DNA from 2 places in the Labrenzia sp. 5N genome. Region 2 is predicted to be linked to the other one. Evidence: riboswitches for the same ligand, from Rfam matches in the RefSeq annotation. Region 2 holds a riboswitch; the other holds the start of a gene.
What was found. Region 2 has a riboswitch for thiamine pyrophosphate ahead of HEP89_RS12215 (ABC transporter permease). Riboswitches for the same ligand answer to the same signal wherever they lie in the genome.

Region 1 (5,645 bases), on a different contig from region 2:
CATCCACAACAAGTGGGATGCCTTTGAAGTGACTGCGATAGGCACGAAGGGCATCCGGATTGACCGGCCCCTTCGCCGAACCGATTGGCGCACACCAGGGCATCAGCACCTGGCACCCCGCGTCAAGCAACCGTTCGCCGACGACAATATCGTCCGTCGTATAGGGAAACACTTTGAAGCCGTCATCGCTCAGGATACGTGCGGCTTCCACGAGGCCAAAGACATCCGGCTGCAGGCTGTCGTGATGACCGATCACTTCCAGCTTGATCCAGTCGGTTCCAAAAAGGTCGCGCGCCATTTTTGCGGTGGTGACGGCTTCCTTCACCGAATGACATCCGGCAGTGTTGGGCAGCACCTTGACGTTCAGTTCCCGGATCAGGTCCCAGAACCGGCCGCCTCCGCCACTTCCTGCCGTTTCGCGCCGAAGGGACACCGTCAGAATTTCAGCCCCAGATACCTTCACCGCGTCCGACAGAATTTGGGGTGATGGGTACTGGGCAGTTCCAAGCAGGAAACGCGACGCAACGCTTTCGCCATAAACTTCAAACATGAGCGTCATCCCCCTTGCATCGGCGACAGGATCTCGATACGGTCGCCAGCTTGAAGGACGCAATCGCTTCGTTCTTCAGCACAAACCAGATCGCCGTTGCGTGCCGTTGCAAGAAACTCATGGTCATAGGCCAGTTCGTCCAGAAGCGCAGCCAGCGTTGCGCTGACAACTTCCTGAGGTTCGCCGTTAATGGTTAGCTTCACGGGACTTCTCCTGAAGGTTTTGCACGATCCTGTCTGCCGCCTCCATGGCAAAATGCGGAGCAAGCAGGAAGCCGTGCCGGTAGAATCCGTTCATTGACAACGTGTTGCCGGTAAACGTGAGACGAGGAAGATTGTTTGGATATGCCGGGCGGAGGCCCACCCCGGTTTCGATGATCTTTGCCTCGGCAAATCCCGGATGCAGGCTGTAGGCGGCATTCAGAAGTTCCATTGTGGAACGAACACTGACGGCCCCCTGGTCGCCGCTTTCGATCATGGTTGCCCCGACCATGAAGACACCGTTGTCACGAGGCACGACATAGACCGGGATGCGCGGGTGCAGAAAACGCACCGGCCGCGAGAGGGAGACATCCGGCGCGTGGAGGATCAGCATTTCACCGCGTACGGGACGCAAATGCGAATCCGGCGAGGCCATGCCGGTACAATCGGCGACAAGATCGGTCGACAAGGTGAAGTCCTGCGCCTCGAACCTGACGTGAGCACCACTTTCAGACACCTTTGCCTGCAACGTGGTGAGAGCCAGGCGCGGATCGAGATGGGCTTCCCCGACAAAATGGAGCCCCTTTGCAAAACGGCCTGCGAGGTCCGGCTCGAGTGCGCCCAGCGCTGCGCTGTCGAGCCATTCAAAACCGTTGGTCCGAGAAGCGAACCGGCTCAGTTCCCCAGTATCGCGCGGCGCGGCAACAACCAGCGTGCCATTTTGCTGAAACTGCCCTGGCAGGACCTTGCGCCACCAGCCAATGGACGCTTGCCCGAGCCGCAGAACATCTTCCTCGGCACTTTCCCGCTCACACCATGGCGCCAACATGCCGCCTGCGAGCCAGGAGGCACTGGCGGTGAGATCCTTGTGTTTTTCCAGCAGCTCCACCCGCACACCGCGCGAGACAAGCTCATGTGCCAGTGCCAGACCGGCGACACCCGCCCCTTTGATACCGACCTTCATTCCGCCTCTCCTGCCAGGGTGGACGTCAGTCGTTCGACATCACGGAATGTCTGGTAGCCCGCTAGCATTCAACGGATCTCCGCAAGGACCGGAAAAGGTCCCGCACTTCGGACATTCGGCTTGGAAAGGTGGCCGGGTTGGTGCATTGCCGTGGCGAACGCAGTTGGCCGAGAACACCTTCCCTTCGCCAGCATGACCTGGATCAGGTTCGTCGGGTCCCTGCACTGCGCAAGTGCGCCAGCAGTATCTCAGCCTCTTCTGGAGGCACCCCGGGTGAGCCCCTGTTGTGCCGCCCGTCAGGCGCACCTGTCAAGAGACAGGATGAGCCTTCATCCTTGTTGCCAGGGTCGCGCCAGAAAGTCGTCGATTTCGGCAAGGGCGCTGAACCGATAGACTTTCAGATGGTCCGGAGGTTCGCGGTAGATGTGCTCCAGCTTGGCTCTGGCGGAGTGTCTCGTGCGCCAGATGAACCTCAGGAATTCAACAGTTTGCCAGTTGAACTGCTCCGGGCAGCCCTCGGCCAGATCCGGACGGCTTTGCCCATTGTATTTCACCGACCGTTTCAGCACTCGAAATATGCGGCGCGTTACAGGGACGTCGAGCCAGATGAAAGTGTCGGCACGTTCGACTCGCTCCGCATAGGTGCTTGAATGACCGCCCTCGAAGATCCAGACATCCTTCAGATGGACCTCATGTGTCAGCCGGTCTTTCTCTTCCCGGGACCGTTCATTCCAGCCGGAGCGGTAGTGGATCTTGTCCATGTGGTACACCGGCAGTCCAGTTTTCCGCCCAAGGGCAACGGCAAGCGTGCTTTTGCCCGAGCCCGGGCCGCCAACGATCATCACGCGTTTCATGTCGCACCAAACAAAAGCAAGGAAGGGCCGGTCGTTATACAGATTGTGCAGGGGATGAAAACCCGAAACAGACTGTTCAATGGACACTTCGGCTTCGCTGGCCCTATCTAGTTTGCAAGACAGAATGTTCTTTGATGGAGAGGCAGATGAGCTGGTTGAATTGCCCTGATCCCGTACCGGGAAATGCTGCAAGCTGTGACCCGATTGAAACGATCATCGTACCGCGGACATCCGACCTCGGCGGATTTTCGGTAAGACGTGCCTTGCCCTCCGCCAGGCGGCGGATGGTTGGCCCGTTTATCTTCTTCGACCAGATGGGCCCGGCAGAACTTTTGGTCGGCGGCGGTATCGACGTGCGCCCGCATCCTCACATCGGGTTGGCGACGGTGACCTATCTCTTCGAAGGAGAGATGTATCACCGTGACAGCCTTGGAACGGAGATTGCGATTGCCCCCGGTGCTCTGAACTGGATGAGCGCCGGCAAGGGCATCGTGCATTCCGAACGTGAGAGGCCGGAACGCCTGCAGGAAAAACGTCCCCTGTTCGGCCTGCAGAGCTGGGTGGCCCTGCCCAAACACCTGGAAGAGACCGACCCGACCTTCCAGCACCACGGCACAGAAGAACAGCCGGAATTTGCCGACAAGGGCGCTTCAGTCAAACTTATCGCGGGCGAGCTTTATGGCCACAAGGCACCGGTAAAGACAGCGTCCGACATGTTCTATGCCGATATCACGCTGGAACCGGGAGCGAAGATCCCGCTGGATGCCGGGTGGGAAGAGCGCGGTCTTTATACGGTCTCGGGCCAGATCACCATCGCCGGCCAGAATTTCGATCCGGCCCAGCTGCTGGTGTTCAAACCGGGTGATCATCTGGTGATCGAAAACACGTCTCCCGTGCCGGCCCGTTTCGTAGTGCTTGGCGGCGAACCGATGGACGGCCGGCGTTATATCTGGTGGAACTTCGTGTCTTCATCGAAAGAGCGCATCGAGCAGGCCAAGGAAGATTGGCGTCTTGGCCGTTTCGATACGGTACCCGGTGATGCGGAAGAGTTCATTCCCTTGCCTGACCGTCCGGGGCCCTGACACTCCAGCCGCTTTCCAGTGGCGGTGCTTTTTCAAACCTGTCGGCGGGCCGGATAAGGTCCGGCTCGCCAAAGTCCAGAATGATGTTGAGCCGTTGGCTTGCCAGCGGGTCCCCCGTCAGATTTGGATCTTCCGGCGAAACCGACAGCCGCACGCCCCGGTGTGTCGTCTCCAGTTGCCTGAACCCGGAAACCGCCTCACGAAACACTTCCGGAACCGTCCAGCCATACCGAAGCGAGAGGGCGTCGATCACCAGCCAGACCGCATCAAGGCCGATCTGCATCTGGCGCGGATCTTCCACCACCAGCTTCAGCCGCAAATAATCGATGCTTTTTTCCGATGGGCCGCGCAGCAGAAAGAAAAGGGTTGTCGAACCGTAGTCGACGCTGGGTGTGGTCAAGGGCACCAGGTCGGATGCACATTGCCAGCGGCCTTCACTGAAAGGTGCCCGGCTCCAGCCAGGATTTCCGAGCCCCAGAGACCGTAATTCGTCGCATAGCTGATCCGGCTGGCCCAGGAAGCTGCGTTTCAGTTCCGCGGAAAGTTCCGGTTCCGGAGCCAGCAGCACCTGCTTGGCCGGAGACTGCAGGGAAGAAAGCGGATCAGGCATCAAGGGGGCGGTTGCAACGCTTTCCTCACTCCCTTGCCCGGCAAGGTGCAGGAACAGGCCGCCAACGGCGAAACCGGCAGCCAGCAACGCCAGGGTTCCCCAGATGTAGTACGGCGTCACTTGAGCACGTTTACGAGATCTGGACGCGCGGGTTGGCAGGCCGGGCTTCCTGGGCTCGCCTCCTTCAGACAGAGTTTCCATGTCCGGCTCGGCCCAGCGCGGGCCCTTGGAACGGTGCCCCGGCCTCGACCTGGATTGCGCTCCCCTACCCGTCCGGTCTGCCGACATTGCAGCCGATCCAAGCAAATGCCTGAGCTTGTCTGCGAAACCTGTCATTCAGTCCCTTAACACCGCGATCCTCAACCGAGTGGTCAAGGGCACGGGATTTATCAAACCAATACCTTGAAAAGGCAACCGGATACCTGTCATGTAAGCGCCGCTTCCACGGTCGCGCAGCCAAACGTAACGCTCGCACCCGAACCAGAACCAAAGAGGCCCCGAATGCCCACTTTTCCAGGTGACACACCTGACCTGCGCCGTGCGATCATCGAGACAGCCCGTGCCTTGCCTCGTCTCGGACTGACCAAAGGCACCTCAGGAAATGTCAGTGCACGCACCGAATCCGGTTTTTTGGTGACGCCGTCGGGAACGCCTTACGAAAATCTGACTGAAGACAAGATCGTCGCGCTGGACTGGGAGGGCTGCTACCGCGGCGAGACACTACCGTCTTCCGAATGGCGGATGCATCTTGACTTCTATCTGGCGAAGCCGGATTGCGGCGCGGTGGTGCATTGCCATAGTCCTCGCGCGACCGCCCTGTCCTGCCACCGGCGCGGTATTCCTGCATTTCACTATATGGTGGCGCTTGCCGGTGGCGACCGTATCGAATGCGCCCATTACGCCACCTTCGGCACCCGCGGATTGTCCGAGGCAATGATTTCAGCACTTGGCGACAGAAACGCCTGCCTGCTTGCAAATCATGGACAGATCGCCGGTGGAGCAACCTTGCAGAAGGCGCTTTCGACCGCGGAAGGCGTGGAAGATCTGGCAGACCAGTATCTATCAGCCCTGATCCTGGGTGAACCTGTGATACTGGATGCGGAAGAAATGACCGTAATCTTGAAAAAATTCAAAACCTACGGAAAACAAACAAGCGAACTTGAAGACGGCCAGACAGCTGCCTTCGAACTGCCAAGACGGATGGACTGAAAATGCGGCTGGGAATTGACTGGGGTGGAACCAAGATCGAAATCATCGCTCTTTCCAACGAGGGCGAGGAACTGTTCCGGCAACGGGTCGACACACCCAGGGACGACTATGAAGGTTGTCTGGAAGCAGTCCGTTTTCTGGTCGAGGCGGCCGAAAAGGCAACCGGACAGACGGGA
Region 2 (5,645 bases):
CACCCGGCCCCTCATCCCGATAATCAGGTTGTGACATGACAGACAATTCCCTCGAGTATCCGGCCGGTATGGACCAGGATTTCAGTTTAACAGTTGATGCAGCCGATGCCGGGAAACGGCTGGATGCGGTGCTGGCGGCTCATCTGGAAGCCCTTAGCCGCAACAGGATCCAGTCCCTGATCAAGTCCGGGGACGTCACCGTCGGCGGCGCGAAAATAGTGGAGCCGAAATACCGGGTCAATGAAGGCGATGCCCTGACCCTCACTTTGCCGCAGGCGGAAGACCCGGAGCCCAAGGGCGAGGACATCCCCGTCTCGGTCGTCTTTGAGGACGAACACCTTATCGTGGTCGACAAACCGGCGGGGCTTGTCGTCCATCCTGGCGCCGGCAACTGGACCGGCACCCTCGTCAATGCACTCATCCATCATTGCGGTGACAGCCTTTCCGGCATCGGCGGCGTGAAGCGCCCCGGCATTGTTCACCGGATCGACAAGGACACTTCCGGACTGCTTGTCGTCGCCAAGACAGACCAGGCCCACAAGGGCCTTGCAGCCCAGTTTGCCGACCACGGCCGCACCGGACCGCTGGAACGCGCCTATTCGGCTCTGGTCTGGGGAGCACCCTCCGGCCTGAAGGGCACGATCAACGCCAATCTGGCCCGCTCGCAGGCAAACCGTCAGAAGATTGCCGTCGTCAAGACTTCCGGCCGCCACGCCATCACCCACTGGCAGGTGAAGGAGCGCTTCGGCAATGCCGAACAGCCTGCGCTCGCCTCGCTGCTGGAATGCCGCCTTGAAACCGGACGCACACACCAGATCCGCGTTCACATGGCCCACATTGGCCATCCGCTGATCGGAGACGATGATTACGGGTCGGGTTTCAAGACCAAGGCAAACAGGCTCGATGAGCCGCTCAAAAGCCTCGTAAACGGTTTTCACAGGCAAGCCCTGCATGCCGGCCTGCTGGCTTTCGAACACCCGGCAAATGGTAAAACCTTGCGCTTTGAGAGCCCTTACCCGGATGATTTCGCAAATCTTTTGTCCGGATTACAAAAATTTTAGGATGCGTTTTCGTTTTCTGACCATGCAATCGACCAATTTGGACCTATATTAGAACCTTCTGTGTGCCTGTACGGACACTATTGTGCGTCCGCCTTCCCTCAAAAATGGCTTGCTTGCGTATCACTGCGGGGCAGCGGGAGGAAGGGGTCGCAAACTTGACGAAAGGGGGTGCATGTTATGGCCCAGAACGTTCCGACGCTTACAGCAGGGGAAGGCGGTCTCAGCCGGTATCTGGACGAGATCCGCAAGTTTCCGATGCTTCAGCCGCAGGAAGAGTACATGCTCGCCAAGCGCTACAAAGAGCATGAAGACCCTGAAGCTGCAGAACGCCTAGTCAATTCCCATCTACGCCTCGTCGCCAAGATTGCCATGGGTTACCGCGGGTATGGCCTGCCGATCGGAGAAGTCGTTTCCGAAGGCAACGTCGGCCTGATGCAAGCGGTCAAGCGCTTTGAACCGGACAAGGGATTCCGGCTCGCGACCTATGCCATGTGGTGGATCAAGGCGGCTATCCAGGAATACATCCTGCGCTCATGGTCCCTCGTGAAAATGGGGACCACGGCCAACCAGAAACGCCTGTTCTTCAACCTGCGTCGCCTCAAGGGCAAGATCCAGGCGTTGGACGAAGGCGATCTGAAGCCGCATCAGGTCTCTGAGATTGCCACCAAACTCGGGGTGTCCGAGGAGGAAGTGGTGTCCATGAACCGCCGTCTGGGCGGCGATGCCAGCCTGAATGCGCCCGTGCGCGCGGAAGCTGATGCCGGTGAATGGCAGGACTGGCTTGTCGATGAAAGCGACAGTCAGGAAACCCTGCTTGCCAATCAGGAAGAGCTGGACATGCGTCGCAAGATGCTGAACGACGCAATGGACGTGCTCAACGAGCGTGAACGGCGCATCTTTGAAGCACGTCGCCTGGCCGAAGACCCGATGACGCTGGAAGACCTTTCGGGCGAATTCGGCGTCAGCCGCGAGCGCGTCCGCCAGATCGAGGTTCGCGCTTTCGAAAAGGTTCAGAAAGCCGTGCGCAACAGCGCCCGCACAATGGACCAGCCCGCCGCCTGAGGCACTCGGACAAAGAGAACCAAAAAAGCGCCGGAGCTATGCTCCGGCGCTTTTCTTTTGCCTAAGCTGATGTTCAGCGGATTTCGGCTGTGTAGCTCTCCACCGGCACGACCTTGCTGATCAGACCGGCTTCGGCCATGAATTCCGCAAAGCGCTGGTAGCGGCCTTCATCAAGTGCAGCCGGACGCTTGGCGAACCGCGGCAACGTATCGAACCATGCACGCCTGTTCAGCTCGTCATTGAGGTTCGGATACGCTTCTATGAAGGCATTCCAGGCTTCTTCCGGGTGATTGCTCAGATAGATCGTGGCCGCTTCCACGGCTGCCAGGAACTTGGCGAAGCGTGGATCGTCCGTCTTGTCCTTGTTGACGACATAAATCAGCTCATCAAAGATCGGCACACCGTTTTCTTCGGGGAAGAAAGCCTTGCCGGGTTTGCCTTCGATTTCGAGCTGGGTGAGCTCGAAATTGCGATATGCGCCGATCACCGCATCCACCTGACCGGCAAGAAGAGAGCCTGACAACGCGAAATTCACGTTCACCAGCTCCACATCATCCATGGTCAAACCGGCCGAACGCAGCATCTGGCCCAACATCGCGTCCTCGAAGCCAGACACGGAAAAGCCGACACTCTTCCCCTTGAGATCCTTCAGTTCCTGTATCGGGCCGTCCTTGAGCACGATGAGCGAATTGAGGGGCGTTTCCACCAGCGTACCGATCCATTTCAGCGGCAGCTCTTCCTCGATTTGCGCATGAAGCGTCGGCTGATAGGACACTGCGATATCGCCCTGCCCGGCAGCAACCAGTTTCGGCGGCATCGCCGGGTCCGCCGGTTCGATGATCTCAACCTCGAGGCCTTCTGCCTCGAAGAAACCCTTGGTCTGCGCAGTTACCAGCGGCGCGTGATCCGGATTGATGAACCAGTCGAGCAGCAAGGTCAGTTTCTCACTGGCCTGTACCGGCCCCGATGCCAGCAGCCCGGCCGCCAATGCTAGTGACAGGATTTGTTTTTTCATGAGGTCCTCCGTAGAGCGGCAGCTAGGTGAGCGGCTGCCAGGGAACAAGAAGTCGGGTGAGATGGTTCACGGCAAAGCGCATGATCAGCACCATCGCCGCGAGCAGGATCAGGGCGGCGAACATCATGTCCGCCTGCATCCGGTTGCTGCTTTGAAGCATGATGAAGGCAAGGCCTCCTTTTGCCCCGGCCCATTCGCCGATGATCGCCCCCATGGGAGCGAACACCGCGGCCACCCGCAGGCCGGAGGCAAACGCCGGCAAGCCTGACGGCAGGCGAAAGAACCAGAGTTCCTTCAGGCGAGACAGACGATAAAGCCGGGCGAGATCGCACAAACCCGGGTCAAGCCGCTGCAGGCCATCGAAAAACGTCGATGTGACCGTGAAGAAGATGACCAGGATGATGACGACGATCTTGGAGGCCAGCCCGAAACCGAGCCAGAGCACCAGGATCGGCGCGATTGCGAAAACAGGCAGGGCCTGCGTCACCAGAATGGGCGGCATGGCGAACCTTGCAGCAATCGGAAACAGCCACAAAAGAACGGAAAGCAATGCCCCGGCGGCTGCCCCCAGCACAAACCCGAGCACCGTCTCATAGGCGGTGATGCCGGCATGATGCAGAAGGAAGCCTGCGTGTTTGACAAAGGCTGTAAAGACGCGGTCCGGACCCGGCAGGATATAATGCTGGGTGTCGAACACATGGACGATTGCCGCCCAGATTGCGACAGTCAGCAGGAGGCCGAGTATGGTCCTGGCAACAGCTTTCGCAAACGCCATCATCCCGCAGCCCCCGCCGCCATTGGCCAACAGGAACGCATGAAAGCCGATACCGGCATTCGGATGTGCGGCGACCGCAGTGGTCGCAGACAAGTACGCATAGGATCTCCCGTCTTCGGACAAGCCGAAAATGACAATGGAGATCCGGGAATAGGCTAAGGATTCCGTCCCTTCGCCGGCATGACCCGGATCAGGTTCTAAGGGTTCGGCATTACGCCATCTCAGCTCCGGTAACCGGAACACCCCTCGGACCAAGGCGGACCATGCCTTGTGTGACGGAAAAAGGCAAGCCGCCGTGAGGCGGCTTCTTCAGATTTTGAAAGGAGGCAGGCTGGCGCTTAGCCGGCTTGCCAGGACGTGATCGCCTTTTCAACGGCATCTGCACCGGCGGTTCCCTTTTCCAGGGTCAGGATGCCGCGCTTGCCGTTTTCGTAAAGCATCGGAATGTCAATCCAGCCGCGTTCACGCAGTAGGGCGAGATTGCGTTGCTGCTCGTTCGGCAAGCTGGAAAGGGCAATCCAGAAAAAGCCCGGGGACACTTTCACGGAAGCGCCGATCAGCGCATCGCCACGAGCTTCTTCTGTAGGCTTCATGACCAGGCCTGGCACGTTGACGACGTCACCTGGAGCGAAGTTTTCCGGGAACTCGTACTTGATCTCGACCAGATGGCTGGCGGGCAAGGAAGTATCGTCATTCGGCTTGATGCGAATGTCGACCTTCACATCCCGCTCGGGGATTTCAATGGAGGCGCTCAGAACCGCGAGAGCCTTGCCGTCCAGATTCGTTTCTTCATCGACACCCCAAACGACAGCGCCTTGCGCAGCCGTTCCGGCACCGCCGGACTCTTCCCCTTCTTCGTAAAGGATAGAGCGCTGCACCGAGGAATCCGCAGCCGTGGCGGACGGAGCCGGTGAAGTTTCGTCTGGCGAAATGGCCGAGAGATTGTCTTCCGGTACCGCAATCGGGCTTTCGGTGGTTGCAGAAGACTGATCGTTTTCTCCGCTCGTCACGATGGACGGCTGGGAAGGTTCGGGCGCAGCGGACGCTGGTGTATCGACCTGCGGTGTATCGGCCTGCGCAGGCGAATCAGACTGTCCGGTAATCGTCGTCGTGGTTACCGTACGTGCATCCGGGGCAACCACATCCGTCTCACCTTCGTTCAACAGGCGGTCGGTGTTTTTCGAAGGCTCTTCACCTTCTCCGGCAGGGGCAGCGGTCGAAGGCTCCGGCGTGGTGTCCGGCTGCGTATCGACAGGCGTTTGCGAAGAAGACGCGACGGGCACGTTGCCGCTATCGGCTGTCTCATCGCCCGCAGGCATCAGGAAATAGGCTCCGGCGCCCAGGAGCACCAGCAGCAGGACACCTGCAGCAATCGCGATCGGAACGGTGCGGCTGCCGGATGAATCACCACGCAGCGCATCCGAAGCACTCGGCTTGGCGCGCTTTGAGCGGCTTTTCTTGGAGGTCGACTTGTCCTTCGGCTTGGCTGTCTCGTCGCCAGGATAAGCTTGGTCGGCGGGGTCGGCCGCACCGGCGTTATCTGCAGGCTCGAACAGGCCATCATCTGCTTGTTCCGGCTGCACCGGTCCGCCGAAAGAGGGCTCCTGGCGCACAGGCGCAGCGCCCGGGTCGGCGGCTTCCTTGGCGTGGTGAACAGCCTGGCTGGCCGCCGTCCCAAGCGCTTCGGCCTGTGTCAGGGTTTCCTTCAAGGGCGACGGAGCCGGGGTATCCA

Region 1: linked by a shared signal. The riboswitch ahead of thiO (glycine oxidase ThiO) and the one ahead of HEP89_RS12215 (ABC transporter permease) in region 2 are both predicted to bind thiamine pyrophosphate.

The regions. Positions count from the first base shown of each region.
Region 1 is NZ_JAAZTM010000020.1:794,608-800,252, forward strand. Features, by position in the region: gene HEP89_RS24100 (thiazole synthase) at 1-550, opposite strand, end outside; gene thiS (sulfur carrier protein ThiS) at 556-753, opposite strand; gene thiO (glycine oxidase ThiO) at 737-1,714, opposite strand; TPP riboswitch at 1,876-1,996, opposite strand; gene HEP89_RS24115 (DNA topology modulation protein FlaR) at 2,044-2,568, opposite strand; gene HEP89_RS24120 (pirin family protein) at 2,715-3,650, shown strand; gene HEP89_RS24125 (DUF6030 family protein) at 3,619-4,461, opposite strand; gene HEP89_RS24130 (class II aldolase/adducin family protein) at 4,762-5,469, shown strand; gene HEP89_RS24135 (ROK family protein) at 5,472-5,645, shown strand, end outside.
Region 2 is NZ_JAAZTM010000011.1:222,272-227,916, reverse strand. Features, by position in the region: gene HEP89_RS12235 (hypothetical protein) at 1-37, opposite strand, end outside; gene HEP89_RS12230 (RluA family pseudouridine synthase) at 36-1,061, shown strand; gene rpoH (RNA polymerase sigma factor RpoH) at 1,239-2,123, shown strand; gene HEP89_RS12220 (ABC transporter substrate-binding protein) at 2,197-3,138, opposite strand; gene HEP89_RS12215 (ABC transporter permease) at 3,161-4,006, opposite strand; TPP riboswitch at 4,064-4,170, opposite strand; gene HEP89_RS12210 (hypothetical protein) at 4,252-5,645, opposite strand, start outside.